4 regions of the Glutamicibacter sp. NPDC090743 genome follow, and region 2 is predicted to be linked to each of the others. Evidence: riboswitches for the same ligand, from Rfam matches in the RefSeq annotation. Region 2 holds a riboswitch; each other region holds the start of a gene.
What was found. A riboswitch is a leader RNA that binds a small molecule or an ion and turns the genes downstream of it on or off. The one in region 2 is predicted to bind thiamine pyrophosphate.
Positions count from the first base shown of each region.

Region 1: another riboswitch for thiamine pyrophosphate. It lies ahead of ACIQTS_RS11200 (ECF transporter S component); the one in region 2 lies ahead of thiO (glycine oxidase ThiO).
Region 3: another riboswitch for thiamine pyrophosphate. It lies ahead of thiC (phosphomethylpyrimidine synthase ThiC); the one in region 2 lies ahead of thiO (glycine oxidase ThiO).
Region 4: another riboswitch for thiamine pyrophosphate. It lies ahead of thiM (hydroxyethylthiazole kinase); the one in region 2 lies ahead of thiO (glycine oxidase ThiO).

Region 1 is NZ_JBIVXE010000005.1:54,587-62,165, reverse strand. Features, by position in the region: gene ACIQTS_RS11225 (Na+/H+ antiporter subunit D) at 1-1,506, shown strand, start outside; gene ACIQTS_RS11220 (Na+/H+ antiporter subunit E) at 1,515-2,144, shown strand; gene ACIQTS_RS11215 (monovalent cation/H+ antiporter complex subunit F) at 2,146-2,412, shown strand; gene mnhG (monovalent cation/H(+) antiporter subunit G) at 2,412-2,816, shown strand; gene ACIQTS_RS11205 (DUF4235 domain-containing protein) at 2,873-3,124, opposite strand; TPP riboswitch at 3,200-3,322, shown strand; gene ACIQTS_RS11200 (ECF transporter S component) at 3,388-3,996, shown strand; gene ACIQTS_RS11195 (ATP-binding cassette domain-containing protein) at 3,993-6,320, shown strand; gene ACIQTS_RS11190 (aminodeoxychorismate lyase) at 6,317-7,192, opposite strand; gene cls (cardiolipin synthase) at 7,359-7,579, shown strand, end outside.
Region 2 is NZ_JBIVXE010000001.1:263,103-270,681, forward strand. Features, by position in the region: gene ACIQTS_RS01340 (mechanosensitive ion channel) at 1-1,023, shown strand, start outside; gene ACIQTS_RS01345 (GNAT family N-acetyltransferase) at 1,107-2,066, opposite strand; TPP riboswitch at 2,146-2,250, shown strand; gene thiO (glycine oxidase ThiO) at 2,248-3,345, shown strand; gene thiS (sulfur carrier protein ThiS) at 3,372-3,617, shown strand; gene ACIQTS_RS01360 (thiazole synthase) at 3,620-4,441, shown strand; gene moeB (molybdopterin-synthase adenylyltransferase MoeB) at 4,438-5,583, shown strand; gene ACIQTS_RS01370 (GNAT family N-acetyltransferase) at 5,651-6,193, shown strand; gene typA (translational GTPase TypA) at 6,341-7,579, shown strand, end outside.
Region 3 is NZ_JBIVXE010000001.1:76,745-84,323, forward strand. Features, by position in the region: gene ACIQTS_RS00375 (cystathionine gamma-synthase) at 1-176, shown strand, start outside; gene ACIQTS_RS00380 (hypothetical protein) at 265-681, opposite strand; gene ACIQTS_RS00385 (DEAD/DEAH box helicase) at 990-2,909, shown strand; gene thiC (phosphomethylpyrimidine synthase ThiC) at 3,002-4,744, opposite strand; TPP riboswitch at 4,741-4,848, opposite strand; tRNA gene ACIQTS_RS00395 (tRNA-Thr) at 5,122-5,193, opposite strand; tRNA gene ACIQTS_RS00400 (tRNA-Thr) at 5,727-5,798, shown strand; tRNA gene ACIQTS_RS00405 (tRNA-Met) at 5,846-5,922, shown strand; gene ACIQTS_RS00410 (GTP pyrophosphokinase family protein) at 6,005-6,781, opposite strand; gene ACIQTS_RS00415 (DUF2797 domain-containing protein) at 7,023-7,579, shown strand, end outside.
Region 4 is NZ_JBIVXE010000002.1:609,073-616,651, forward strand. Features, by position in the region: gene thiE (thiamine phosphate synthase) at 1-295, opposite strand, end outside; gene thiM (hydroxyethylthiazole kinase) at 288-1,082, opposite strand; TPP riboswitch at 1,072-1,166, opposite strand; gene ACIQTS_RS06285 (GntR family transcriptional regulator) at 1,201-1,569, opposite strand; gene ACIQTS_RS06290 (hypothetical protein) at 1,566-2,903, opposite strand; gene ACIQTS_RS06295 (hypothetical protein) at 2,890-3,120, shown strand; gene ACIQTS_RS06300 (aldehyde dehydrogenase family protein) at 3,185-4,618, shown strand; gene ACIQTS_RS06305 (amino acid permease) at 4,698-6,146, shown strand; gene pgm (phosphoglucomutase (alpha-D-glucose-1,6-bisphosphate-dependent)) at 6,143-7,579, opposite strand, start outside.

The DNA.
Region 1 (7,579 bases), on a different contig from region 2:
CTGATCACCATCGGCATCCTGTGCCTGACCCTGGTGCTCGAAGCGGGAATGCTCGCCGCCGTATGGGGCGGGGAAAGCTATGCCATCCATATTGGCGGCTGGGAGTCGCCCTTCGGCATCGCCCTGATGGTCGACGGGTTCAGCGCCTTCATGCTGCTGGTCTCCACCGTCGTCTCGCTGGCCGTGCTGCTCTTCGCCACCAGCCAGGGCCTGGCCGACGGGGACGAGCCCGGACCGGTGTCAATATTCCACCCGGCGTACCTGATCCTGCTGGCCGGAGTGTCCAACGCCTTCCTGGCCGCTGACCTTTTCAACCTGTACGTCGGATTCGAAATCCTGCTCACCGCCAGCTACGTGCTGCTGACCTTGGGCGGTACCGCCGAGCGCATCCGCGCCGGTACCACCTATGTGGTGGTTTCCGTGGTTTCCTCGGTGATCTTCCTGATGGCCATCGCGATGACCTATGCGGCCACCGGCACGGTGAACATGGCTGACCTGGCGGTGAAGCTGCCCGAACTGGGCCAGGGCCCGCAGCTGATCTTGCATGTGCTGCTGCTGATCGCTTTCGGCATCAAGGCCGCGGTCTTCCCGCTGTCCCTGTGGCTGCCGGACTCCTACCCGACCGCACCGGCCCCGGTGACCGCGGTGTTCGCCGGGTTGCTGACCAAGGTGGGCGTCTACGCGATCGTCCGCACCGAAACCCTGCTCTTCCCGGGCGGCTCGGTCAACGCCGGACTGCTGGTGGTGGCCGCGCTGACCATGGTCATCGGTATCCTCGGTGCACTGGCGCAGACGGACTTCAAGCGCATGCTTTCCTTCACGCTCACCAGCCACATCGGCTACCTGATCTTCGGCGTGGCCGTGGGCGGGCCGCTGGCCATCGCCGCGACCATCTACTACGTGGGCCACCACATCATCGTGCAGACTTCGCTGTTCATGGTAGCGGGACTGATCGAACGCCGTGCCGGCAGCTCGAATGTCACCCGGCTCGGCTCGCTGGCCAAGCTTTCCCCGGCATTGGCCCTGCTCTTCTTCATCCCGGCCATCAATCTGGGCGGCATCCCGCCGTTCTCCGGATTCCTGGGCAAATTCGGGCTATTGCATGCGGCCGCGCAGGATGCCGATCCGCTGACCTGGGTCGTGATCGGCGCCGGATTGCTGACCAGCCTGCTGACCTTGATGGCGATCATCCGCGTGTGGGCCCGTGTGTTCTGGCGCCGTGCCGCTGATGCCGAGGTGCCCAACCAGGACCTGGTGGCCGAAGCGACGCAGGTCGCCGACGAGACGTTGGCCGGCGGCGCGCAGAACCCCCGCTTGGGGTTGAAACTGGCCAAGCAGCTGGAAGCCGACTCCTTGCCGTGGGGCATGCGCTACGCCACCGGTTCGCTGGTGCTTGCGGGCATCGCCCTGACCGTCTTTGCCGGGCCGATCTTCGAATTCTGCGAGCGGGTGGCTGCGGAACTGATCGCCCGCGAACCGTATATCAGCTCGATCTTGCCATTCTGATTGGAGGGATGATGCCGAACAAGAACTTTGAACCGCGTGACCAGCGCATTGACGATGCGCTGGATACCTCCGGCGTGCGCCACCGCGCGACACTCAAGCAGGAATGGCCGCTGCTTCTGCTGCTGCTCTTCGTCTGGGGTGCTCTCTGGCAGGACTTCTCCCTGGGGAACATGGTCTTCGGCGTGATCATCGCGCTGCTGATCGTGAACCTGTTCCCGCTGCCGCCGGTGGTCCTTTCGGGCCGGATCAATGCCTGGTACTGCCTGAAGCTGTTCATCTGGTTCCTCGGACAGGTCTTCGCGGCCAGCGTCCACGTGGCCTGGCTGGCGCTGGTCCGCGGGAAGCGCACCCGCAGCGCGGTCATTGCGGTCCCGCTGCGCACCGACTCGGACCTGATCGTGATGACCGTGGGCCACGTGCTCACGCTGATCCCGGGCTCCTTCGTGATCGACGTGGACCGCAGCTCGTCGACGCTGTACCTGCACTACATCGACATCGAGTCGCCTGCGGACGTGGAGAAGGCGCGTTCCGGCATCCGGGACATCGAACGCCGGCTGATCATGGCTATCGGCAGCCGAGACGAGTACGAAGCGATCAAGAGCGAATGCGGACCGAACTTTGATGCGAGGAAGGGGTAACATGCTGGATATCGTCATTTGGATCTGCGGCATCATGCTCGGGCTCGGTGCTGTCGCCTGCCTGGTCCGTGTTGCCAAGGGACCGTCAATCCTTGACCGGGTGCTGGCCCTGGACGTGATGCTGCTGATCATCTCCGCCGCGCTGTGCCTGGAAATGGTGCTGCACAAGCACACCGACTACTTGCTGTTCGTCGTGGCCGCCTGCATGCTCGGGTTCATCGGTTCGGTGACCGTCTCGCGCTTCGTTTCGGATCAGAGGAACGCCTAATGGAAATCTTCCTTGATGTCCTCGTTGCCGTCCTGCTGATCCTTGGCTGCCTGATGTCATTGATCGCAGGCATCGGCTTGCTGACCTTCCCGGACATGCTCACCCGCATGCATGCAGCGACCAAACCGCAGGTACTCGGCTTCCTGCTGATTTTCGCTGGACTGGCCATTTACCTGCGCAGCTGGGCTGTGGTCCCGGTACTCGTGCTGGCCTGGGGAATGCAGCTATTGACCGCACCGGTTTCGGCCCACATGATTGGCCGTTCCGGCTACCGGACCAAGCACGCTGCCAAGGAAACCCTGTTCTCCGATGAGCTGAGCCACGTGGTCAACAAGGTCAACGGAACACCGCCGACCGGAACCACCCCGGTTTCCAAGACCGGATCGCCAGACGAACAAGATTGAGAAAAAGCGGGAGCCGCCCCTCTGGGCGGCTCCCGCTTTTGGCTCAACGCCGAAGCTTACTTGGTGAACTTGGCAACAACCTTGTTGGCGCTGCGATCAGCCACGGTCTGCAGGATTGCTGCGACCAGGGCCGAAACGACTGCGAAGCCCAAGGCACGGCGGAAAGAAGCTTCCGCTGCTTCCTCAGTGCCCTTGCGTGGTGCTTTGCTGCCGGTTGCCTTCAACCAAAGGAAATCAACCAGCTTGCCGCCGAGCATGCCAGCGCCAACGGTGATACCGGTAGTGGCAAGTTTCTGCACTTTATCCATTTTTTCCTCGCGATCAAGCTCTTGACATATCGTTCCTCTGCCCAGCATACCTGCGGTATGGTGGGGGAGCAGTAATTATTCCGACAGGGGAGCGTCAGACTTTTAAAAAAAGTCGCAAGACGCTGAGAGTGCGATAGATCGCAGACCCTCGAACCTGCCCCGGCTAGTACCGGCGAAGGAAGTCGAGCATCTCGGATGCGGATAGGCGCGGCAGTATGCCCTCATTCCGTCCATCTCCCCTCCTTTCCACAGGAGGACCAGCAATGAACGAAACAGTTTCGAAGCAGCGTACCGGCTGGCGTGTAGTTGATATCGTCGTCGCCTCGGTGATCGCCGTCGCTTCAGGGGTCATTTTCTGGGCGTGGAGTGCCGGCTATGGCCTGTTCTCACTCGCCTTTGCGGCTTTCCCGCCAGCCACCGCGCTGCTCACCGGCATGTGGCTCTTCCCGGCGGTGCTCGGCGCACTGATCATCCGCAAGCCAGGCGCCGCAATCTACTGCGAGCTGCTGGCCGCCGTAGTTGAAGCGCTGCTGGGCTCGCACTACGGCTTGACCGTACTGATCTCCGGCCTGGTCCAGGGCCTGGGTGCAGAGCTGGTCTTCGCAGCATTCCGCTACCGCAAGTGGAACCTGGGCGTGGCGCTGCTGGCCGGCTTGTTCGCCGGCTTGTTCGCCGGCATTTCCGAGGCCTACATCCTGGCCTACTACGTTGAGTACACCGCCGGAATGAAGATCTTCCACGTGATCGCCACCGGCATTTCCGGCGTAGTCGTCGCAGGGCTGCTGTCCTGGTTGGCCACGCGCGGACTGGCGAAGACCGGTGCATTGAGCGCCCTGCCGAGCCGGCGTGCGCACCTGGAAAGCGCAAAATGAGTTCCTTTGCCAATTCCGGCGCAGCCTCGCTGACCCAGCGCGGTGCCGCCATCACCGCAACGGGGTTCGGCTGGCAGCACTCCGAGAGGAAGAATCCTGCCATCTCGGGACTGGACCTTGCGATCCACGCCGGTGAGAAGGTGCTGCTGGTCGGTCCATCGGGCGCCGGCAAGTCAACCTTGCTGCACGCGATGGCCGGGTTGCTGGAAGCGGATGAGGACGATCAGGTCGCTGGCCGGCTGCTCATAGATGGCAGCGATGCCTTCATCCGGAGCCACCCGGTGGGCTTGATGCAGCAAGACCCGGAAACCCAGGTAGTGCAAAGCAGGGTCGCCGATGATGTGGCCTTTGGCGCGGAGAACCTCGGAATGGATCCCGAACTGATCCGCCAGCGGATCCCCGAAGTGCTGGACGCTGTGGGTCTGGGTGCGCTGTCCTTCGAGCACCGCACCCAGCAACTTTCCGGCGGACAGAAACAGCGGTTGGCCTTGGCCGGCATTCTGGCCATGGAACCCAGGGTCATGCTGCTCGATGAACCGACTGCCAATGTGGACCCGCAGAGCATTGAGCTCTTGCGCGATGCGGTGCTGAACGCCGCCCGGCTTTCCGGTGCCACGCTGGTCGTCGTGGAACACCGGATTGAAGCCTGGGCGCAGCATGTGGACCGGGTTATCGTGCTGCAGCCCGGTGGGGGAGTCGCGCACGATCTGGACCCGCAGCAGCTGTACACCGATGAAACGGTGCGCGAGGAGCTGGCTGCTGCCGGGGTGTGGATTCCAGGCTACTTCCCGCAGGTGGCCCGGGCAACGAACGGTGCCGGTGCCATGCTGCTGGAAGCGCAGCAGCTGGTATCCGCCCGCACCGCCACGGCACCGCGCACCCAAGCGGTGGACGTGAATGTGCAAGCGGGCACCGCGACGGTGATTCGCGGCGAGAATGGCGCTGGAAAGTCGACGCTGGCCTTGACCTTGGGCGGATTGCTCGTCCCGGCCGACGGCGGGTTGACGGCCACCGCGCAACTGGCCGACGGTCTGGTCAACTCCCCGTTTGCCTGGAAGGCCGGTGCAATGATTGGGCGGATCGGTTCGGTGTTCCAGGAACCCGAACACCAATTCGTGACCCAGAGCGTTCGGGAAGAGCTGGCTTTCGCTCCCAGCCGCGCGCAGGCCAGCAGCGCCGATGCGCCGAAGTACGAGCCGGCCCAGGTCCAAGCGCGCGTGGACGCGTTGCTGGAACGCTTGGGCCTGGCGCATTTGGCAGACGCGAACCCGTTCACTCTCTCCGGGGGCGAGAAGCGGCGCTTGTCCGTGGCCACTGTTCTGGCCGCATCCCCCCAGGTGCTGATCCTCGACGAACCGACCTTCGGGCAGGATGCGAATACGTGGAGGGAACTGGCCGGGCTGCTGGTTGAGGAATTGCAGCAGGGCACCGCGATCATTGCTGTGACCCACGACGATCACTTTGCCTCGGTGCTCAAAGCAAGGGACCTGGTGGTCACTGCCGGCACCCCGGAAGCTGGTACCCCGCGACAGGGGCCGGTGCTTGATGCGCCGGTAGGGCATAGCTGGTTGGCGAAGATCAATCCGCTGGCCAAGCTCGGTGCGGTGGCTGCGGCAACACTGCCGTTGATCACCACCTTGGATTGGGTTTCGGCGCTGGTCGTGATCGTGGCGACCGTGGTGTTCTTCCCCCTGGCAGGGCTGAGCCCGCTGAAATTCCTCAAGCGCGCGGGGCCACTGCTGATTGCCGGAATCCTTGCGGCGTGGGGCATCGCCTTGGTGGGCCAGGATAGCGGCATGGTCTACGCCCAATTCGGCGCCTTCAGCATCACCGAGGGATCGGTGGCCGGGGGCATTGCCACCGGACTGCGCGCTTTCGCGCTGGCCATCCCGTGCATCTTGCTGCTGGCCACCACGAATCCAAGCGATTTGGGCGGGGCGCTGTCTCAGCAGCTGAAGGTACCCCACCGGTTTGTGCTCGGGGCCTTGGCCGGCATGCGATTGCTCGGGTTGATGGTGGAAGAATTCACCACGCTCACGCTGGCCCGGCGCGCTCGCGGTGTCGGGAACTTCGGCACCGTGGGCCAACGCATCAAGGCAACCCTGGGTCAGGTGCTGGCCTTGCTGGTGCAAGCGATTCGCCGCGCCGGACGGTTGGCCACCACGATGGAGGCCAAGGGGTTCGGCACGGCCAAGCGCACATGGATTCGCACGGCCACCTTCACCTGGCGTGATGGCATGGTGCTGGCCACGGGGATCCTGTTTGGCACGGCCGCAATGGCTGCGGCCGTGCTGGCAGGGACCTACAACTTGGTGTGGTCCTAGCGGATTGCTTCGCTCAGGGCGCTGAGCTCTTCATGGAGCTCAGCGTCCAGGCGCAACGGCTTGGCATCGATGGTGCGCACCGGGGTCAGCAGGCGGATGGAGGAAACCAGCCACACGCCATCGGCCTGATACAGGTCTTCCGGGCGCAACGGGCCGTAGCCCAGCTCCCAGCCATCCTGGGCCGCAGCGTCGAAAATGGCGCTTTGCGTGGTGCCTGGCAGGATGCCGGTTTCAAGCATCGGGGTCAGCAGCCGCTTGGTCTCGCCATCGCGCTGGGCTACCAGCACGGTCGAGGTCGGAGCTTCCAGGATGATCCCGTCGGCGGAGGTGAAAATGACATCATGGGCGCCGTGCTTGTGCGCGTAGCGCAGGGCGGCCATATTGATCGAATAGGAAAGGGTCTTGGCGCCCATCATGAGCCATGGCGCACGTTCGGCCAGCTTCGAGTCGTAGCCGCGATCCAGCATCAGGACATCCACACCGGTTTCACGCTGTTCCCTGCCCAAAGCCGGGGCAGGGGTCACGGTGACCCAGCAAATGGCAGGATCATTGTCGTGCTCGCCGCGCGCGGCGACCAGCTTGACCACCGCTTCTTCAGCGCCGCCGGTGGCATCGAAATCGGCCACAGCGGTATCTACCGCGGCAAACCAGCTGCGCGCATCGGGAATGGCCAAGTCGGCAACTTCAGCCGAGGTCGCCAAGCGTGCCAGGTGCGCTTCGAATTTGCGTACGGCCTGGTTGGTGTAGAGCATCGATTCAAAGATGCCATCACCTCGCGTGACTCCCTGTGCTGTGACCAGAAGTTGCGGTGCAGTGATGTCTGCAAGACGACCAGCCGGATAGGCCGGATCCAAGAATACAAGTGAGCTCATAAAGACAGATTATCGAACCCCAGCGTCTTCTGCGCGATTTCTGCAGGCGGAGATTCAGACAAGTCCGGCAATGTTCGATAAGCTAAGCGAAGGATTTTGGCCTGTACATCGCAGATCAGAGGCCGATAATGCCGAATTCGCGGGGTGTAGCCAAGGGGGTGCCCGAGTGTGGCCAAGTAATGAAGTCTTCTTGCAGATTGGCGGCGTTCTCTGGAGCGTGCTGGTCGCAATAGAGCTAGCGGTTCGCTACTTCATGATCGGCATCGTTCCGGGCAACCGGCGCCCCACCACCGCCATGGCATGGCTATTGGCTATCTTCTTCCTGCCCGTTGTGGGACTTGTCGCATACTGGCTTTTCGCCAATCCGCACCTGTCGCGCCGCCGCTT
Region 2 (7,579 bases):
GTCGCGGGGTTGATTGTCTGGCTCTTCGGCCTCGTGGCAATCCTGCAGGTCTTCGCTCTATCCGAAGTGCTATCGCCGGTGCAGGGCATGCTCGGCGGCGTCATGGCCTTCATCCCCAACCTCATCGGTGCGGGCTTCATCTTCTTCATTGGCTACGTCATCGCGAATATCGTTCGCCAGCTGCTGAGGACCGGTTTGGGAACTGTCGATTTTAGCGGACTGGTCCGCAAGGTCACCCCAGGCAACGAACCAGTAGATGAAGTTCAGTCTCGCGAATCCCAAGCGAAGATCGTTGACATCATTGCCAACATCGTCTTCGCCTTGATCCTGCTAGTCGTCGCAATATCAGCCCTGCAGGTTCTGGGCATCGCGGCAATTTCGGTACCTGCCCAGCAGATGCTGCAGCTGGTCTTCACCGCAATCCCGCAGGTCATCATGGCCTTGGCGCTCTTGGCCGTGGGTATCCTGATTGCCAAGTTCGTCGGGCAGCTACTTGAATCCACCCTCCACGGCGTGGGTACCGACACTGTTGTTGCCCAGTGGGGCGTAGTTCCCGAGGGCAAGAGCGCTTCGGGAATCATCGCTGGCATCGTCAAGATTGCTATCGTGCTGTTCTTCGGTGTGATGGCGGCCCAGATGCTGAACTTCCCAGCGATCACCAATATCCTCAATGAGATCCTGGCCTTGGGCGGCAAGATCCTCTTCGGCGCAGCAATTATCGCCGCAGGTTTCGTCATCGCCAATGTGATTGGCCGCTTCTTGGGTGACACTACTGCTTCGAAGATCATCCGCTACACGGCAATTGCGCTGTTCGTGGCGATGGGCCTGAAGTACATGGGTATCGCCGATTCGATCATCAACATGGCCTTCGGCGCAATCGTCATTGGCGCAGCATTGGCAGCGGCTCTGGCCTTTGGCCTCGGCGGTCGTGATGCTGCGGCCCGCACGCTGAAAAAGATGGAGGCCCAACAGGCCACCAATGGCCCGGACTCGACGCCACCGGCATCGAACCCAGGCATCTAACCACGCATCACAAAACCTGAGGGACAGATAAGAAGTCGCGGAATCCAAAACCGGATTCCGCGACTTTTTTGATGCCCGCCAAGCTACTGCTGCGTGCCCCACGGCAAGGGCATGACCGCAGAGCCGCCATCGGTACGCAACCGCGCGTAGGTGTGCACATCGATGCGTTCTCCGGCAACCAGGAATTTGCCCCGCTCGACACCTTCGTGCAGGAAGCCGTTGCTTTCTGCCACATGCTTCGACCCGGGATTATTTGCCCGCAAGCCCAGCTCCAAGCGGTACAGTCCCAGCTCGTCGAACAGGTAATCCACCAAGGTTGCCACGGCGCGGGTGGCCAGCGACCGGCCCCGGTAATTCTGGTTCATCCAATACCAAATCCACGCGTTCCGATTGGCCGGGTCGACCGTACCGCACACCAGTCCCACCAGCCGATCCCGATATGCGACGGCCATCGCCTGCTGGCGTTCCCCGGCCTCCAGCAGTGCGCGCACATACGACTCAGCCTTTTGCGGGGAATCGGCGTCGCCTTGGCGCAGCATGTCGGGGTTCGAGGAGAATGCCTCGAAGACCGCTTCGGCATCCGAAAGGCGCAGCCGGCGCACCGTGAATTCACCGTCGGCATGCACGGTTTCCTTCGGTCCTGCAGATGGCTGCGGATGAGCGGCGACCGTGCCCTGGTGGAAGAGCAGCTGCCAGCGGCCCTGCTCATGGATCCACAGTGAACTGCGTTCGCTGGGGGAACCGGAGAGCAGCTTCCAGCGCAGCAGCACCAGCTGGTCTGAAAGCTGGAGAGCCACCGGGCTTTCGACTTTCAACGCCCCGGCAGCCCGTGCCGGCTCCTGGGCCAGCTGGGCAATGATGGCCTCGCGATCATAGACTCGCCCGCTGGCTCCCACCTCGGCGAACCGAGGATGCAAGCGCCGCTGCAATTGCTCCTGGCTATGGCGTTGGCTAGATTCCAAGAGTTCTTGCTCCAACGAGATGATGGTGCTGGATAGCGCAGAACCTTGGGAAAGCTCGATAGGGAAGTCATGGAATGCCATGTCAGCAAGTACATCACAGAAGATGACGGAACTGCGTTCAGTGAAGTTCGACTTTATGAGCTGCATCATGCTTATAATCGCTGTAATCCGCGGGAGCCTGAATCGACCAGGCTGAGAGGGCACCGAGCCGACCGCTACACCTGATGCGGGTCATGCCGCCGTAGGAAGGAAGCGTGCCCTTGTGCATGTCAACATTGTTGGCGCCGGGATAATCGGCCTGGCCGTCGCGTTCGAGCTGGATTCACGCGCACACACCGTCACCCTCATCGATCCGGCACCCGGCCAAGGTGCAAGCTACGCGGCAGCAGGAATGCTGGCCCCGGCAGCTGAAACGGTCTGGGGCAATGGCCCGTTGCACCAGCTGCTTGCCGCCTCGAATGCCGCCTATCCGCAGTTCATCGAGCGCATCGAATCGGCCACCGGGCAACGCCCGGACTACTTGCAGAACTCCACGCTCGTTGTCGCCGCAGAGCCTGCGGACCGCGAAGCCCTGCACGAGCTGGCCGAACTGCAGATATCCCTCGGCCTGTCAGCGCAAAAGCTGCTGCCCAGCCAAGCCCGCAAGCTCGAACCAGCCTTGGCCGCCAATATTGCTGGCGCGGTCCTGTGCCAAGATGACCACCAGGTCGACCCTCGATCCATCGTCAAGATCCTGTTGGAGCATCTGCGTCCGCACCTGGTCGAGGAACGGGCGCAGGCACTGGTGACCGACGGGAAGCGGACCACCGCTGTGTGCACCGCATCGGGCCGAATCTTCGAAGCGGAGCAGACCATCGTGGCCACCGGTCTTGGCACCCTCGATGGCTTGAACGAACTTCCGCTGCGTCCGGTCTACGGAGACATCCTCCGGATCCAGGGACCAGCAGGCCCGCCGCTCATCACCCGCACCATCCGCGGCATCGTGCACCGGGAACAGGTGTATCTAGTGCCGAGAAGGGACGGCAGCCTCGTCCTTGGCGCCAGTGTCCGTGAAGACCGGCAACAAGCGGTGAACATTGGCGCGATGCACCTGCTGCTGGACAACGCGAGAAAGCTTGTCCCCGGCATCAGCGACTGCACGCTGAACGAGGCAACGGCCCGGGCACGTCCCGCCACGCCAGATGACCGGCCGCTGCTTGGACGCCTTGATCCAGGGCTGCTGCTCTGCACCGGGTACTCCCGGCACGGCGTGCTGCTGGCTCCGCTGGGCGCAACGCTCACTGCGGATCTCGCCCACGGCCACCAATCCCACCCCTTGCACCAGGCTGTGGATCCCCACCGCTTTGCCAACGCAACCTAGACCGCTCACCGAACGGAGCAGCAACCATGACAAGCATCGGCATCAATTTCAATTCACGGCAACTGAACCTGGACGAAGGAACCACCCTTCGCGAATTCATCAGCACGCAAATCGGCAAGGAACTGGACGCCAACTCGGTGGCCGCTGACGGCAGCAAGCTCGGAGTTGCCGCCGCCGTCAATGGCGCTGTCGTTCCACGCAGCGCCTGGAATAGCTACCTGCTGGCCGAAGGGCACAGCATTGAACTCGTTACCGCGGCCCAGGGAGGCTAGGCATGGAAACGCGCAACATCACCGAGCTGGACATCCACAGCGACCCATTCCAAATCGCCGGACGCTCCTTGTCCTCGCGCCTGATCCTCGGCACCGGGGGAGCGAGTTCGCTGACCACCCTGGAAAGCGCGCTGCAGGCCTCCGGAACGGAGCTGACCACCGTGGCCATCCGCCACTTTTCGGCGGCCGGCGCAGGCAACGTGTATGAACTGCTGCAGCGCAACAACGTGATTGCGCTGCCCAACACCGCTGGATGCTTCACCGCCCGCGATGCGATCCTCACCGCGCACCTGGCCCGTGAAGCTCTGGAAACCAATTGGATCAAGCTCGAAGTCATTGCCGATGAGCACACGCTGCTGCCGGACCCGCTGGAACTGCATGCGGCCACCGAGCAACTAGTGGCCGACGGGTTCCAGGTTTTCGCCTACACCAATGATGATCCGGCACTTGCCCAGCGCCTGCAGGACGCCGGGGTTGCGGCAATCATGCCGGCCGGAGCACCGATCGGCTCGGGCCTGGGGATCCTGAATCCGCACAATATTTCCACCATCGTCTCGCGCGCGCAGGTACCGGTGATCCTTGACGCCGGGGTGGGCACCGCCTCGGATGCGGCCCTGGCCATGGAGCTCGGCTGCGACGCGGTGCTGCTGGCCAGCGCGGTGACCCGGGCGCACAACGCGCCGCTCATGGCCAGGGCCATGAAGGATGCCGTGCGTGCCGGGCGCGCCGCGCGGCTCGCTGGCCGGATCCCGCGCCGCGATACCGCACTGGCCTCCTCGCCGGCCGAAGGCATGATGCAAACCCTGGTCGGTGACTTCTCGTGAGCCGGGAAGCCTTGGTAGCACCCGGCGCGGAGCTGGAACCGGAAGAGCTGGCGCGCTATTCCCGGCACTTGTCCTTGCCCGGGGTGGGAGAAGAAGGGCAACGCCGCATCGCCAACGCCAAGGTGCTGGTTATCGGAGCCGGGGGCCTGGGCAGTCCCATTGCCAGCTACCTGGTCGCTGCGGGAATCGGCACCCTCGGGATCATCGACGATGACACCGTCGAGCTGTCCAATCTGCAACGACAAACCATGCACCGGCAACAGGATGCAGGGCGCCTGAAAGTGGATTCGGTGCGGCGGATGGCCCACGAGCAGAACCGGAACGTCCAGATCATCACCGTGGATGAAAAGCTGGATGAATCCAACGCAGTGGCGCTATTCAGTGAATACGACTTGGTCATCGACGGCAGCGACAACTTTGCCACGCGGTACCTGTCCAATGATGCCGCGGAAATCACCGGCACCCCGCTGGTGTGGGGAACCCTCTTCCAGTTCTCCGGGCAGGTGTCCGTCTTCGATCCGCGCACCGGCCCGATGCTGCGTGATCTTTTTCCTGAAATCCCCGACGCGGACTCCGTGCCCAGCTGTGCCGAAGGAGGAGTCTTCGGCGCACTGTGCGGCGTTATCGGTTCGGTGATGTGCGCCGAAGCCCTGAAGCTCATTACCGGAATCGGGACCACACTGAGCGGCAAGCTCTGGCTCTATGATGCGCTGGAAGCCAGTGTGCGGACCCTCGATTTCGTCAGGGATCCGCAACGTGAGCCGGTGACCGGGCTGGGGGAGTACCTGCCGGTTTCCTGCGCTGCCGAAGGGCATGTCCCGGAGCTCACGGTTCAGCAGCTAGCGGAGCTGGAAGCGGACGAACCGGTATTGCTGGTGGATGTGCGCGAATCCTGGGAGCGCGACATCATAGCGATCCCGCACAGCCAGCACCTCCCGCTCGCGCAGCTCAAAGAACGGGGTCTGGGAAAGCTCGCGCACAGCGCTTCGGCGGTCGTATTCGTGTGCAAAACCGGTGCCCGTTCGCAGCAGGCGGCGCGGATCACCATGTCCGGTCGGGATGCAGGCATTGCGGTCTACAGCCTTAGCGGCGGAACCGTGGAATGGGCCAGGCAAGTGCGGGGCCAGCAGGTGGCCTACTAGGGCTCAGGCGCATCTTTGGCGCGCAATTCACCGGTGGGAGGCGAAGGCGCTCTGGCATACTGGCGCTATGACGTTGGGAAAGACGCTGGAGATCCGTGAATTGGAAAGCCAGGACGAACAGCAGGCAATCGACGCCCACCACTTGATGCTTCGCGAAGACTTCGAGTTCTTGCCAACTTGGTCTGCCGCCGAGGACTGGGAAGACTATATCTACCGGATGAAGGCAGGGCGCCGAGGCGAGCACATTCCAGAAGGCTGGGTTCGCTCGGCGCTGTTCGCCGCCTTTGACGATGGGGATCTGGTAGGTCGGGTTTCCGTCAGATATGAAATCAACGAGAGCCTGTTTCAGGTCGGCGGACATATCGGCTATGGTGTAATTCCCGAGTATCGTCGCCGTGGTGTGGCACAGGAACTGTGCAAATTCGGGTTGCAGGAACTTCGCGAATCAGGAATTGAACATGCGCTGGTTACCTGTGATTCCGATAACATCGGTTCAAAATCCACCATAGAAAAATGCGGCGGCTTGCTGGACGCTGAACTCCCGGAAATTGAAGTCAACTTTGGGCCTAGCAAGCTGCGTTTTTGGATGCCAACGCGGTCAATCCGCTGAATTCTTTGCGACTGATACATGAAATTCCTGTATGTTCTGACACAGATCAACAGACTATGAGTCTCGAGCGCGTAAACTGGATTGTTGGGTCGACTTTGGCCCCGACTCCACAGACCCAAATTTTCGAGCGGAAGTGAGCCTTCACGCATGTCAGCAAACACCATTACTCGCGATGAACTTCGCAATGTAGCCATCGTTGCGCACGTTGACCACGGCAAGACCACCCTCGTCAACGCCATGCTCCAGCAGACTGGCGCATTCGACAGCCATGGTGAAACCGAAGATCGCGTGATGGACTCAGGTGAGCTGGAACGCGAGAAGGGCATCACCATTCTTGCTAAGAACACCACCGTGTTCTACAACGGCCCAGCAGCCGAGGGCAAGAAGATGACCATCAACGTCATTGACACCCCAGGCCACGCCGACTTCGGTGGCGAGGTGGAACGCGGCCTGTCCATGGTTGACGGCGTGGTTCTGCTCGTTGACGCATCCGAGGGCCCGCTCCCGCAGACCCGCTTCGTGCTGCGCAAGGCATTGAGCGCCAACCTGCCAGTGATCATCGTGGTCAACAAGACCGACCGTCCCGACTCCCGCATCGATGGCGTCATCTCCGACTCCATGGACCTGCTGCTGGGCTTGGCTTCGGACTTGGCTGACGAAGCTCCGGATCTGGATCTGGACGCAATCTTGAACGTTCCTGTCGTCTTCGCCTCGGGCAAGGCCGGCTACGCTTCGATGAACCAGCCTGGCGATGGCACCCTGCCGGACAACGAAGATCTTGAGCCACTGTTCGAGACCATCATCAAGCATGTTCCTGCACCGACCTACACCGAAGGTGAAGTCCTGCAGGCCCACGTCACCAACCTTGACGCTTCGCCATTCCTTGGCCGCCTGGCGCTGCTGCGCATGATCAACGGCACCTTGCGCAAGGGCCAGCAGGTTAACTGGGCTCGCCAGGACGGCACCATGAAGCAGGTCAAGATCACCGAACTGCTGGCCACCCAGGGCCTGACCCGCGTTCCAGCTGACGAAGCTGGTCCAGGCGAGATCGTTGCAGTTGCCGGTATCGAAGACATCATGATCGGCGAGACCCTCACCGACCTTGAGAACCCTAAGCCGTTGCCATTGATCACCGTTGATCCACCTGCGATCTCGATGACCATCGGTATCAACACCTCGCCACTGGCTGGCAAGGTCAAGGGTGCCAAGGTCACCGCACGACAGGTCAAGGATCGCCTGGACAAGGAACTGATCGGCAACGTTTCGCTGAACATCCTGCCTACCGAGCGTCCAGATGCTTGGGAAGTCCAGGGCCGTGGCGAATTGGCACTGGCCATCCTCGTTGAGCAGATGCGCCGTGAAGGCTTCGAGCTGACCGTTGGCAAG
Region 3 (7,579 bases), 190 kb from region 2:
TGGCAGAATCCCTGGGCGGCATCGAATCGCTGATGAACTACCCGTCGGAGATGACCCACGCTTCGGTGAAGGGTACCGAGCTGGCGGTTCCGGTGAACCTGTTGCGCCTGTCCGTTGGCATCGAAGACCCTGCGGATTTGATTGAAGACCTGGATAAGGCCTTCGCCAACCTGTAAGAACCAAGCGCGAAGGACCTGGGTTCCGCTGCCCGCAAAGGGCAACGGAACCCAGGTCCTTGGTGCTTTGAACGAAGTTCCGGATCGGCTACCGGCGGCGCTTGGCCGGTTTGGGATCCACGATCTTGAAATACCTGTTGCTCGCTGGCATCCACATCAAGGCCACGCTGAACATGATGATGGCCGCCAGCAGCGAATAGCGGCCGAATCGCAGCAACAGCGGCAGCGCGGTAATCAGGCCCAACCAGGACAGCTGGGCGCGCGCGGCCCGGTCCCCGGTGAATAAGCGGTAACCCAGCACACAGCAGGCAAGGCCGGCAGCGGCGAAAAAGATCATCAGCGCAATGGCTCCGAAATCCAGCGCGGAATCCTGGATATGCTCGTAAGCCAGGAAGCCTCCGAAGCCGAGAAAAAGCACTCCGGCTAGGAGCCATAGCATTTGGGCGATGAACAATCCGCCTGGGGTGGGCTCATCTGGACGTCGCGGAAAAAGTGGTTTCTTCACGTTCTCAACCCTACGTGCTTTGGTGCGGTGCCCGATCTCACACGCTCTCGACACTGACAATAGTGGCCTGTTCAAGCTAGCATTAAGTGTTCGCGAACATCAGGGTATCCCTCTCGCATCCAGCCCAATTTTTGAGGCCGGAGCCTTCTCGTGTTGTATTTTCCGCAAAGTGTGTGCGGGTCTTTATGTCATAGGGGAGCGCTTGATGAGCGTGACTTGTATCTGACTGTGCAGCCTATACGTCGTTTCTTTGGGGACGGCCAAGGCCTATCCCCTAACGAATGAGGTAATTCTTCGTGTCTTCTGACATGCCCGTAAACACCGACGACAACCAGACCCCGGAAGAGCCAACCGTGCTCTTCTCCGAACTTGGCCTGGATGCCCGCGTGCTTGCATCGCTTGCCGACCTTGGCTACGAAAAGCCATCGCCAATCCAGGCAGCGACCATTCCACTGCTTCTCGAAGGCCGCGACGTTGTCGGCCTGGCCCAGACCGGTACCGGCAAGACCGCTGCTTTCGCGCTTCCTGCCCTGTCCCGCATGGCAGAGCTGGCTGACACCAATGGTCCAGCCAAGACCCCGCAGATCCTGGTTCTGGCTCCAACCCGCGAGCTGGCCCTCCAGGTCGCCGAAGCCTTCACTTCCTACGCCAAGTACCTGCCGAACTTCACCGTTCTGCCAGTGTACGGCGGCTCGCCATACGGCCCGCAGCTCAACGGCTTGCGCCGTGGCGCCCAGGTAGTCGTTGGTACCCCAGGTCGCGTTATCGACCACATCAACAAGGGTTCCTTGGACCTGTCGAACCTGCAGTACGTTGTCCTTGATGAGGCCGACGAAATGCTGCGCATGGGCTTCGCCGAAGAGGTCGACAAGATCTTGGAAGCTACCCCAGAGGACAAGCAGGTTGCCCTGTTCTCGGCAACCATGCCACGCACCATCCGCCGCATCGCTTCGGAATACCTGCGCAACCCGCAGGAAGTTGCCGTGAAGTCCAAGCAGTCCACCGGCACCAACATCACCCAGCGCTACCTGCAGGTCATGGGCGCCCACAAGCTGGACGCCATGACCCGCATCCTGGAATCCGAGTCGTTCGAAGGCGTTATCACCTTCGTCCGCACCAAGATGGCTACCGAGGACCTGGCCGACAAGCTGAAGGCCCGCGGCTTCACCGCGGCTGCCATCAACGGCGACATCCCTCAGCAGCAGCGTGAGCGCACCGTTGAGAACCTGCGCTCGGGCAAGATCGACATCCTGGTTGCTACCGACGTGGCAGCTCGTGGCTTGGACGTTGAGCGTATTTCGCACGTTATCAACTTCGACATCCCGCATGACACCGAGTCCTACGTGCACCGCATTGGCCGTACCGGCCGTGCCGGCCGCTCGGGCGACGCGATCCTGTTCATGACCCCGCGCGAGAAGTACTTGCTGCGTGCCATCGAGAAGGCTACCCGCCAGCCGGTGACCCAGATGCAGCTGCCTTCGCTGGATTCGGTCAACGACCGTCGTATCCAGAAGTTCACCGATCGCATCGACAAGACCATCAGCGGCCAGGACCTGACCACCTTCCGCGAAATCGTGGAGAAGTTCGCTTCCGAGCACGAAGACCTGGACCAGCTGGAAATTGCAGCTGCACTGGCTCTGATGGCCCAGGGCGGCCGCCCGCTGCTGATGACCGAACCAGTCATGTCCCCTTCGAAGAAGGCACGCATGGATCGCCCAGAGCGCGGCGACCGTAGCGAACGCGGTGACCGTGGCGATCGCGGTCCACGTGCCCGCAAGACCGCTGCCGAAGGCAACGCCATGTACCGTCTGGCCGTAGGCCGACGCAACCGCGTGCAGCCGGGCTCGATCGTTGGCGCACTGGCCAACGAGGGCGGCTTCGATTCTTCGGAAATCGGCGGCATCGAGATCCGTTCGGACCACACCCTGGTCGAGTTGCCAGCAGAGCTGAGCAAGGACCAGTGGCGTGCACTGTCCAAGACCCGCATCGGCGGCGAAGCCATCGAGCTCGAGCTCGACAATGGCCGCAGCCCGCGCCGTGACGACGAAGGCGACCGCGGTGGCTTCCGTGGCGGCCGTGGTGGTGGCTTCGGCGGCGGACGCAGTGGCGGCCGTGGCGGTTTCGGTGGCGGACGCGGCGGCGGACGTGGCGGCTTCGGCGGCGGCGGACGCGGCGGCAAGGATCGCTTCAGCGACTCGGGCCGCAGCGGTGGACGTCGCGACTACTAAGCCAGTCGCACGCAGCTGAACAGCATTGAATAACGCCCTTGGGGCAAGCCGAAAGCTTGCCCCAAGGGCGTTTTTCGTGCGCCGCAGGCTATTTACGGAGCAGGAGTTCCCACCGGGATCCCGTCCCCGAGATAGACCGTGCCGCCGCTTTCCAGGAACTGCCTGCTTTTCTGCGCCATCCCGGCCAGGGCGGCTTGCGCCTCGGCCGAGCCGTACTCGTCGCGGATATCCTGGGAGATGCGCATGGAGCAGAACTTCGGCCCGCACATGGAGCAGAAGTGGGCGGTCTTGGCCGGCTCGGCCGGCAAGGTCTCATCATGGAATTCCTGTGCGGTGACCGGGTCAAGGGACAACGCGAACTGGTCATTCCAGCGGAATTCGAAGCGCGCCTTGCTCAGCGCATCATCCCGCGCTGTGGCGCCCGGGTGGCCCTTGGCCAGATCGGCGGCGTGCGCAGCGATCTTGTAGGTGATCACCCCGGTCTTCACATCATCCCGGTTGGGCAGTCCCAGATGCTCCTTGGGAGTGACGTAGCAGAGCATCGCGGTCCCGTACCGTGCGATCTCCGTGGCGCCAATGGCGCTGGTGATGTGGTCGTAGCCCGGGGCGATGTCGGTGACCAGCGGGCCCAGGGTATAGAACGGCGCCCCATCGCACAGCTGCTGCTGGCGTTCCACATTCTCGCGCACCAGATGGAACGGGATATGCCCCGGGCCTTCGACCATCACCTGCACATCGTACTTCCAGGCGCGCTTGGTCAGCTCGGCCAGGGTGTCCAGCTCGGCGAACTGGGCGGCGTCGTTCGCATCTGCGATGGAACCCGGGCGCAGCCCGTCGCCCAGCGAGAAGGCCACGTCGTACTGCGCGAAGATCTCGCACAGCTGATCGAAGTGGGTGTACAGGAAATTCTCCTGGTGGTGCGCCAAGCACCAGCCGGCCATGATGGACCCGCCACGCGAGACCATGCCGGTGACCCGGTTGGCAGTCAGCGGGATGTAGCGCAGCAGCACCCCGGCGTGGATGGTCATGTAGTCCACGCCCTGCTCGCACTGCTCAATGACGGTGTCGCGGAAGATCTCCCAGGTCAGTTCGTTGGCTTCGCCGTTGACCTTCTCCAACGCCTGGTAGATCGGCACGGTGCCGATGGGGACCGGGGAGTTGCGGATGATCCACTCGCGGGTGGTGTGGATGTCATCTCCGGTGGACAGGTCCATAACCGTGTCCGCGCCCCATTTGGCCGCCCACTGGAGCTTGGAGACTTCTTCTGCGATGGAGCTGGTCACCGCCGAGTTGCCGATATTCGCATTGATCTTGACCAGGAACGCCTTGCCGATGATCATCGGCTCGGATTCCGGGTGGTTGATGTTCGCCGGGATGATGGCTCGCCCGGCCGCGAGCTCGCTGCGCACCAGCTCGACATCGCATTCCTCGCGCAGGGCCACATAGCGCATTTCCGGGGTGATGATCCCGGCACGCGCATAGTGCATTTGCGTCACGCGGGCTCCGCCAACGGCCTGCAGCGGCGGGGCTGAGCGTCCGGCCCATTCCGCGCTGGCCGTGCCGCGGCGGACCGCTGAGCGTCCGTCGTCGTGCAGGTTGCGTTCGCGGCCTGCATAGGTTTCCACGTCCCCGCGTTCCAGGATCCACCGCTCGCGGAAGGGTTGCAGGCCTTGGGTGGGCTCGCTTCCCGGTCCGCTGGTGCGATATACAGCCAGCGGCTCGTTGGACTGTCCATTGGGGGAGTCTGCCAATTGGATCTGCGTGACGGGAACAGAAATTCCCGCAGATTCACGGTAGGCAAGGGTGTGGGCAGGGTGCTGTTCAATTTGTTCCACTGGGGAAACTCACTTCCTTCGCCGGCATTACCCGGACAGGTTCAACGGTCGCGGACGGCGATAGCCCGATCTCAGCCCTTGCCAGGGCACCCGTGTGGTCGCGAACAACTTAGCACGCTTGCGAGGGTTAAACGCAAACCCAGTGGTCAGGGCCTGACATCAAGGAAGTGGGAAGGGCCGGCTGTGGCGGGCCAAGATGCTTTTCATTGGCCGGAGACTCTTGCCGGGGGCACCTGGAATCCGGGGCGCAAGACGCAGCCGGTAGCCGGTGCTGCAGCTTGGGGTGTGCCCTGGGCCATGCTCGCAGTGGCTACACGGCATCTGCGGGATAAACGAAAAGAGAGGCAATCTGGAACCAGATTGCCTCTCTTATTTCGAGCCCCCTGCCGGAATCGATCCGGCGACCTCGTTCTTACCAAGAACGCGCTCTACCACTGAGCTAAGGGGGCAACAGGTAAATACTTTACACAGGTTTTTGAGGTTTGCAAAATCCGTCGGGAATTTGTTGCTGAGGTCACAATATTCCTACTCAAGACCGGAATGGGCGGCAAGGAGCTGTTGCCTTCCTGGCGGTTTCCAGCACCCCGGTTCGCGGCCTGGGATCCAACTGCCGGCCGCTGGAGCCGTGCCTGCGTGCCAGGGTGGATCGGGTGTTGCCCAAGTGCCGCTCGGTCACGGGTTCTGGAGCGGGAAAAGGTGGCAGCGTTCCGAAATTCCAAGCGGAGTAATTCGATGTTTGGCCACCGGGAAGAATCCGCGGGATTCTATCCTGCGCACCCGGGCAAATCCGCGATTGACCACGAGGAGCACTCCCGTGAGCATCGTCACCAGGGCACTTTTTGTCCCACCCTTCGTCCCCGGGGTGGCGAGTGAGGGGATAAATAGCCATTGACTAATGGTTTTACAGAATTTTCCGGGTCTTTTCCGGGGTGATCCGCCGATTTTTCTTTGCCGGGAAATCCGTGTAGAGTATTTACTCGTTGCCCCCTTAGCTCAGTGGTAGAGCGCGTTCTTGGTAAGAACGAGGTCGCCGGATCGATTCCGGCAGGGGGCTCTGAGTGAGAAGCTTTCTTGGCTTCTACTGGATTGCTTCTCACTTGTGGCGGCGTAGCTCAGCTGGTTAGAGCGCACGACTCATAATCGTGAGGTCCCGGGATCGAGTCCCGGCGCCGCTACCAAATCAAAGATCCTCGGCTTCGGCCGAGGATCTTTTTTGGTTTCCGGCCCCGAAGCAGCATTGTCGTTCGAGGCCATGAACGGCTAGTGATCCAAGTCCTTCTCCTGGTTCCCGTCCTTGGCTTGCTGAGCCAGCGACAGCAGCCCCTGGATCGCTGTCGTATCGAAATCCGCATCTTGGCTCGGTGCCTGATTGGCATCATGGCCGTGGACTTCGGTATGTAAGCGCTGCATCTGCATGTCGAGTTTCGTCGCCATGGCCGCCGCGTCGGCAAGCTCTTGCACGAGATGTTCTGGAACTTCGCCCTCGTACTTGTAGAAGATCTTATGTTCCAGGCTTGCCCAGAAATCCTGGGCAATGGTACGGATCTGCAGCTCCACCACGACATCGACCGGGCCATCGGACAAGTAGACCGGGATCTGCACGATCGCATGGACACTTTTATAGCCGTTGGGCTTCGGGTTCTTGATGTAGTCCTTGATTTGGAGGACCTTCAGGTCATTCTGCGAGGTTAACGTGTTCAGGACCTTGTAGATGTCCTTGACGAAACTGCAGGTAATGCGCACGCCGGCAATGTCGCTGATGTTCTCGCGAATGGCAGGCAGGGACGGGGAGATGTTTCGGCGGGAGACCTTGCGCATGATGCTCTCCGGAGTTTTCACCCGGGAAGTGACGTGCTCAATTGGATTGTAATTGTGCAAATACAAGAACTCTTCACGCAAGATCGAGACCTTGGTCAGCACCTCGTCCACCGCAAACTGGTATTCCATCATGAAACGCTGGAAATCATGGCGGAAAGCTTGCGTCAATCGCTGCAGCTCGGCCGGCGAAGGGGCGGTCTCGGCAGCTGTGATGGCCACTGCACGAGTCTTGTCATCAAATGGGACAGAAATCCTGGATCACCTCAGCAGATTATGGCCCGGCCCGCGGTACGGTTCCGGTGCAGTTCCAGCTTAAGGGCTTCTCCTAGGAATTAGGCCAGAACGAATCGGGAATTCGTCCAGCAAACTTTCGGGCTGCAGGCACCGGCCAACCTGCCTTGCAGGAGCTAGCCATGTCCGGTGAACTATCGTTGAAGAGGTAACTTCGAGGAAGGCATCGATGGAATTCGCCAGCGACCACCGGCAGCTCTGCCACGGCATCAGCTTCTCAGAGCATGAATGCGCCCCCATGCTCCGGCTTCGGCAAGCGGAAAAATGGAGCACCGAATACCTGGAAGCCAACCGTTCACTAAGCCTGCGCATCGGCGAACTGAAATTCTGTCTGGGCTACATCACGATGAAAAGCGATGGCTCTCGCAACACCTTGCCTTGCCCGAAGAACAAAGCGCTGCGTACCGGAACCCAGTGCGAACGCTGCCGCCGGCTGGATCATTCAAAGTTCATGCATCATTTCCACAAGACCGGCGAAGCCCCGGAGGGCATGCGCAAGTACCTGGAGCAGCCGCACTTCTTGTATGTCGCAAGCTTCGCCCATGGGGCGACCAAGGTCGGTACCACCTCGACCCAGAGCAAATGGACTCGCTTGGCGCAGCAGGGAGCGGTCATTGCCCGCTATGTTGCCCGCGCCGCTGATGGCGCCGCTATTCGAGTGCTCGAAGACCTGGTCACTGAACACGTGGGCCTGAGCCAGCAAGTCCGGCAGAAGTCCAAGATCAA
Region 4 (7,579 bases), on a different contig from region 2:
GAGCCAGCTGTACCGGCACATCTTTTTGCCCGATATGGATGCCGTTCACTGCTGCGCCAGCAGCCCGTGCCGCGAGGTAGACGTCAATGCGGTCATTGATCAGCAACTGGGCTTTGCCCTCGGTGAGCTTGGCAGCCGCGCAGGCCAGCTCGAAGAATTCCCGGGCGCTTTCATCCTTGGCGCGCAGCTGGATCCACCCGATCCCTCCGGCGACGGCGCCCTCGATAACTTCCAGGGTGCTGCGTGGGGTGCAGCTGGCAGTGTTGGCTACTAGATAAGCGCCGTAATTATGCATGGTTCAATTCCTCGTACTTCAAAGTTTTCAGTTCCCCGGGATCGGCAGCCGACAGCGCATCAAGGAAGGCAACTGCGAAGCTGCCCGGACCGGAGCTGCCAGCCAGGGCCTTTTCCGCGGCCAGGCCATAGAAACCGTGGGCTGCGATGGTGGCCTCGAACGGGTCATCGTGGACCGCAACCATTCCGGCGCAGACCGCGCCCAAGGCGCAGCCGCCACCTGTCATCCGGGTCAAGCCAATTCCGTTGGTTTGCACCAAGACGGTACGCGTGGCGTCGATGATGGCGTCAGCCTGGCCGGAAATGGCCACTACGCAGTCGTTTTCCGTGGCCAGTTCGCGTCCCGCCGCCAAGGCGGCAGAAACCTCATCCAAGGCATCGACACCGCGCGAAGCAGATTGCCGGCCGGCCAGGGCCAGGATTTCCGAGGCGTTGCCGCGAATCAGGGTCGGGCGTTGCCGGACAATGCGCCGGGCAAACTCCGTGCGCACCGGAAGCGCTCCCACTGCCACTGGATCCAGGACCCAGGGGGTGCCTGCAGCGCTCGCCGACTGCACAGCTTCTTCCATGGCGGTCAGCTGTTCAGTGCTTGGAGTTCCCAAATTCACCAATACGGCTGAAGCTGCCTGTGCGAATGGGCCGGCCTCTCCGGGCAGATCCGTCATGGCCGGGGAAGCCCCGGATGCCAGCAGGACATTGGCGGTGAAATTGGATACGACGGTATTGGTCAGGCAAAAAACCAAAGGTGATTGTTGCCGGTATTTTTGGGCAACTGCATGCAAAGCCATGCGACATCCCTCCGCTAGCGTGAACTAGATCAGGTTCTACGGGTCTTATCTCAGTCGGTTGATCCGACACCCCGTGTCACTGCCATAGAGCGTACGCACAACCGGTTCCGAGGACAAGTTACTTACGCTCGCGCCGCGCCACCAAGGCCTTGAGCGTGGCCGCATCCACCTTCTGCGCGGCCGCCAACGCCCAGAGGTGATCCACGGCGGCCAGGAGATCTTCACTGGTATCCACCGGCTGCGGCCGCTCGTTGACCACTGTGCCGGCACGGCGCCGGGAGGTGATCAGCTCTTCGGCTTCCAGCTCCTTGTAGGCGCGCGCCACTGTACCGACAGCGACGCCGAGGTCCGTGGCCAGCGCACGCACAGTAGGCAGCTTGCTCCCCGAGGGCAGATCTCCCAAGGAGATCAGTGAAGCAATCTGCGAGCGGATCTGCTCATAGGGCGGGGTAGCTGCTTGGAGGTCAACACTGATCTGCGTGCTCATGAAGTAGCTGCCGGCTGATGTTCCCGCACGAAGGCGCTACCGGGGCGCTCTAGGAAAATGACTGCTGGGACAACGAAGATGAGCAATGCAAAGAGTCCCAGCCCGGCCGGGAATCCGTAGCCAATGAGCAGCATGGCTACCACTGCACTGGTGTTAACACGCATTGAACGCAGTTCCAGGACCTTGCGGTACCAGATTTCTTCGGCCGACGAGACAGCCCAGGGAATAATCGCCCGGCGGGAGAACCAGACGAATCCAAGATGGGTTGCCAGCAACAGCAGGATCAAGCCTGCAACCATTGTCTTGCCTGGAGGTGCGAAGCCCCACAAATAGTCCAGTGGCGGATCGAGAAGAAAATAGGTGCTGGTGGCAAACAGCAAGCCAGCGGCGATGTAGGACCACAAGGGCAAGGGTGCGTGGTACTTGGGTGCTGCAGACGCCTGCCGGGCCACCGTGCTGACGTAGCTGAGATAAAGCGCATTGAGAACGGCATAGCTCAAAGCCGCACCGGCAAAGATCATTAAGATCCACGTAGTTCGCTCATTGGTAGGCATCTGGAGCTCGTCATCCAGTGGCAAGAATGACCAGCCGATTGCAACGCTGAGCAAGGTGAGTGCTGCAGTTACGTATTGCAAGGTGAATAGTTGATCACGCAAACGCGAGAAGGCGGTCCGTTCCCTGGTGGTGGATTGAGCTGAGAATGTAGAGCGCGGTCCCCAGAAGAGCAACGTGAGGGCTACCGCAAGGGCGCCATAGCTAACGAACTCGTACTGTCCATCCGGCGAATTAGCCTGCGAGTAATTGACCACCGACACGGTGAAGGCCAGCAAGACGATGCCGATATTGCGCATCAAGCGGTTGAGCCAGACCGTGCGCAACGCTTGGTTGTCTTCGACCGAGATGCCGGCCAAGGCAGGTTTTTTCAGGATAACTACGGTAATCACAGCCGCGGCCACGATGATCCCTGCCAGGGCCACGATGAATACCGGGAGCATCTGCGTGCCCGGCAACCGCCCATCATACGGACCCTCCGACGTGTATGAATAGATGCCGTCAAAATCAAAGGTCGTGAATTCCGAGGCCGGAACGCCAACGAGCCCTTCGACTTTGGACGCCGGCCACAGGGAGCCGACCGCGATCAGCAGCAAAAGCCCAACGAAAGCCCCTAGGGCCTTGGGAAACGGAGTTGTCAGGCTGCGGGCCTCTAATGAAGCGGTGCGCACTGGCTGGAGTTCCTTGGGCCAAGTGAACAAGCCGATGAGGTAAACCAGAAGAACCCAGATCCCCGGAGTGAGTGCTTCAGCGAGAGCCGAACCTGAATTGGGCTCGGTCATTGAAACGCGCCAGGTCTCAGACAAATCCCATGAGGTTGAAGCAAAGAATGCGATCAATGCGCACCAGAACGAGTGGGATCGGGCCCGGTCGATAGCTGGTGTTCCACGCCTGTGCGCCACCGAACGCAACCAAACGCAGATGATTGCGGCAACGAAAGCGATGGATATGGCGCTCGCCGAGAACTGGTTCATGGAAATCAATGTATCAACTATTTGATACATATTGAATCCTCTGGCGAATTAAACGATGAAAAATAGTCCCAGTGACGTACGCTCAAATCATGGGTCTGTTTACTTCCACTCCGTTGCCCGAACCGGTCGGTGATTCCGCACCTCCGGTGGACGAGCATCCATCGCGCATAGCAACAGTTCTGAGTCATTTGCGGCGTTCTGCGGACACGCGGATCACGCATCCGCGACGCTTCCGCCTGCAGCAGCTCAAGGCACTGGAGAAGATGCTGGAAGAGCATCTGGAAGACTTCGTCCAGGCCTTGGCCGAGGACTTGGGCAAGAGTGCCACCGAAGCCAAATTCTCCGAAATTGACGTGGTGCGCGCGGAAATAGATTTCGCCCAGCGCCACCTCGTTGAGTGGATGGATTCCACCAGTGTCAAGGTTCCGCTGGCCTTGCAGCCAGCCATGGCCAAGGTCGAGCCGCGCCCGCTGGGGGTCGTGCTGATTATCGGAGCCTGGAACTATCCGGTTCAGCTGGTGCTCGCACCGCTGGTCGCGGCCATTGCTGCCGGCAACGCTGCGGTCATCAAGCCATCCGAGCTGGCTCCTGCGACCTCAGGCGCCTTGGCTAAGTTCCTCCCGGTCTACCTCGACGAACGGGTTTACGCGGTAGTTGAAGGCGGCGTGGATACCTCCACCGAGTTGCTTGCCGCCCGCTGGGACCACATTTTCTACACCGGCGGCGAACGCGTGGCCAAGATCGTGGCTGCCGCGGCCGCGAAGCATCTGACGCCTACCACCTTGGAATTGGGCGGAAAATCGCCGGCCGTGGTGGAGAACGATTCGTTGGCTTCCGCGAAGCGCTTGGCTTACGCCAAGTTCATGAATGCCGGCCAGACCTGCGTGGCGCCGGATTACGTATTGAGCGTGGGCGACTCGTCTGAGCTCATCAGGCGCCTGGGCCAGGCCATCACCAGCTTCTACGGCAAGGAACCGCTGACCCATCCGGACTTTGGCCGCATCGTCAGCCGCAAGCACTTTGAGCGGCTGCTGTCGATGTTCGAGCAAGGCGAGGTGGTTTTCGGCGGCGAGTACGACGAGGATACCCTGCGCATCGCGCCGAGCATCATGCGCAATGTGGACCTCGAGGGAAGTTTGATGACCGAAGAGATTTTCGGTCCGATCCTGCCGGTGATCGAAGTGGAAACCTTCGAGGAAGCCCTCGAATTCATTGCCCGGCGGCCGTCGCCGCTGGCCGCTTACCTGATGAGCGAAAGCCCGCGCCTGCAGTCGATTTTCTCTGATCGGGTGCGAGCCGGCTCCATTGTGCATAATGCTCCGTTGGCCCAGATGATCGTTCCAACCCTGCCTTTCGGCGGTGTGGGACCGAGCGGAATGGGGGCCTACCACGGCAAGCACGGGTTCGAACGGCTTTCGCAGATGCGCTCGGAATTCAACAAAACAACCGTCGTTGATACCCTGAGCGCAATATATCCTCCATATTCATGGGCCAAGCGAAAGATTATTGATCGCTTACTGTAGCGCGGTTCATAGCTTTATGGTTTGTCAGGGTGCTTGGATTGATAGGTTGGAAATTTTCAAGCATCAGGAGATGTAACGCATGACTGAGCCCGCACCGTCCCAGGACGGTCTGAAGCGTGGCCTCAAAGCTCGCCATATGCAGATGATTGCCATTGGCGGCTCGATTGGTACCGGACTATTCGTCGCGTCCGGCGGCACCATTGCCCAAGCTGGCCCCGGTGGCTCGCTGGTGGCCTACGCGCTGATCGGCATGATGGTGCTGCTCTTGATGCAGTCGTTGGGAGAAATGAGCGCCCGGCTTCCGGTCGCCGGCTCCTTCCAGACTTACGCAACGGTCTTCGTGAACCGCCACTTCGGCTTCGCGATCGGCTGGAACTACTGGTTCAACTGGGCCATTACCGTGGCTGCCGAACTGGTGGCAGCTGGCATCATCATGTCCTACTGGTTCCCTGATGCCCCGGGATGGATCTGGGCGGCCATCTTCCTGGTGCTGCTCACCGGATTGAATGCGCTGTCCGCCAAGGCCTTTGGCGAGGGCGAATACTGGTTGGCCGCGATCAAGGTCATCACCGTGGTGGTCTTCTTGATCTGCGGTGTCGCGATGATCTTCGGCATCCTGGGCGACTCCACCCCTGGCTTCAGCAATTGGACCGATGGCGAAGCGCCATTTGTTGGCGGCTGGCTGTCCATCGTCTCGGTCTTCATGATCGCCGGTTTCTCCTTCCAGGGAACCGAACTGATCGGCGTGGCCGCCGGTGAAGCCGAGAACCCCCAGCGCGACATCCCACGCGCCATCAAGGCGATCTTCTGGCGCATCATGCTCTTCTACATCGGCGCGATCTTCGTCATTGGCATGCTGATCCCGTATATGGATCCATCCCTGCTCTCTTCCGAGGCATCGGATATCACCACCTCGCCATTCACCCTGGTCTTCGAACGTGCGGGCGTAGCCTTCGCCGCGGCACTGATGAATGCGGTGATCCTGTCGGCTATCCTCTCCGCAGGCAACTCCGGCCTATATGCCTCTGCGCGCATGCTTTATTCGATGGCGTTGGACGGCAAGGCTCCAAAGATCTTCGCCCGCTTGAACAAGCGCGGCGTTCCCATGCCGGCAATGCTGCTAACCGCCTCGGTAGGCCTTTTCGGCTTCCTGACCGCGATTGTCGGCCAGGGTTCGGCATATACCTGGTTGCTGAACGTTTCGGGTCTCTCCGGCTTCATTGCCTGGGTGGGTATCGCAGTGTGCCACTACAAATTCCGCAAGGCATATATTGCCAGCGGGCAGGATCTCGCGAACCTGCCGTACAAGGCGCCACTGTTCCCGTTGGGACCGATCCTGGCTTTCGTGATCCTGATCGTGGTGATCGTCGGCCAGAACTACCAGGCGATCGTGGATGGAAACTTGCTGCAGATGGCTTCGAGCTACATTGGCCTGCCGATCTTCCTGCTGCTCTGGCTGGGCCACTGGCTGGCTACCCGCAAGCAGCCAGCCGTGGCCATCGATCCATGGACCGCAAAGCTGCACTAGCCAGCTAGCGCAGCATCAACAATCACCCGAGCTTCAGCCAGCACCTGCTGCAGATGCTCGGGTGATTTTGTTGATTCTGCATAGATCTTGTAGATGTCTTCCGTGCCCGATGGGCGCGCGGCAAACCATGCGTGCTCGCTGGAAACCTTCAAGCCGCCAATGGGGAAGCCGGCCGCTTGCGTGGCCTTGGCGGTAATCGGATCCGATGCCAGTTCGGTAGCGGTGACCATCGATGGGTCCAGCTTGCCCAGTACGGCCTTCTGCTCGCGGTTTGCGGGCGCGTCAAAGCGGTCGTAGAAGCTGGGGCCGTGGCGCTCTACCAGTTCGGCATGCAGCTGGCTGGGGCTCTTGCCGGTTACTGCGCGGATCTCGCTGGCCAGCAGGGCCAGCATCAGGCCGTCCTTGTCGGTGCTGAACGCCTTGCCGGAGAAATCCAAGAAGCTCGCCCCGGCCGATTCCTCGCCGCAAAAAGCGACCCTGCCGGAAGCCAGCGGTTCAACGAAGTACTTGAAGCCCACCGGTACCTCGCGCAGGGTCCGGCTGTGGGAAGCCACCACCTTGTCGATGAGCACCGAGGAGACCAGGGTCTTGCCGATCTGGGCATCACCTGGCCACTGCGGACGGTGGGTGAGCAGGTAGTCGATGGCCACGGCCAGGAAGTGGTTCGGATTCATCAGGCCGGCATCCGGGGTGACAATGCCGTGGCGGTCAGCATCGGCATCGTTGCCGGTCGCGATGTCGTACTTCTCGCGATTGGCCACGAGGGAGGCCATTGCATGGGCGGAGGAGCAATCCATGCGGATCTTCCCGTCCTTGTCCAAGGTCATGAAGCCGAAGCGCGGATCCACGGACTCGTTGACCACTTCGAGGTTCAGGCCGTATCGGCGGCCGATTTCGCTCCAGTAGTGCACCGAAGCCCCGCCCAGCGGATCTGCGCCAATGGAAATGCCGGACTCGGCGATGGCCTTGAAGTCGATGACTTCAGCCAAATTGGCGATGTACAGTTCGCGGAAGTCGAAAGGCCGGGCATTCGGCTCGCCGCGCTTGACCGCTCCGCTGGCCAGCAATTCGTTGGCCCGTGCAGCGATGGGTCCGGTGATTCCGGATTCTGCCGGTCCGCCATGCGGCGGGTTGTACTTGATGCCGCCGTCGGTTGGCGGGTTGTGCGATGGGGTGATGATCAGGCCATCGGCCTGTTCGCCGCCGCTAGCGTTATGTACCAGGATTGCGTGGCTGACCGCTGGAGTGGGAGTCAGTCCGTCATCGGCGAGCACGGTGACGCCGTTGCCTGCCAAGACTTCAAGGGCGGTGCGGTATGCGGGCGCGGAGAGTGCGTGGCTGTCCTTGCCCACGTACATCGGGCCGGTGATCCCCGCACCGTTGCGGTAGTCGACCACGGCCTGGGTGATCGCAGCGATATGCATTTCATTGAA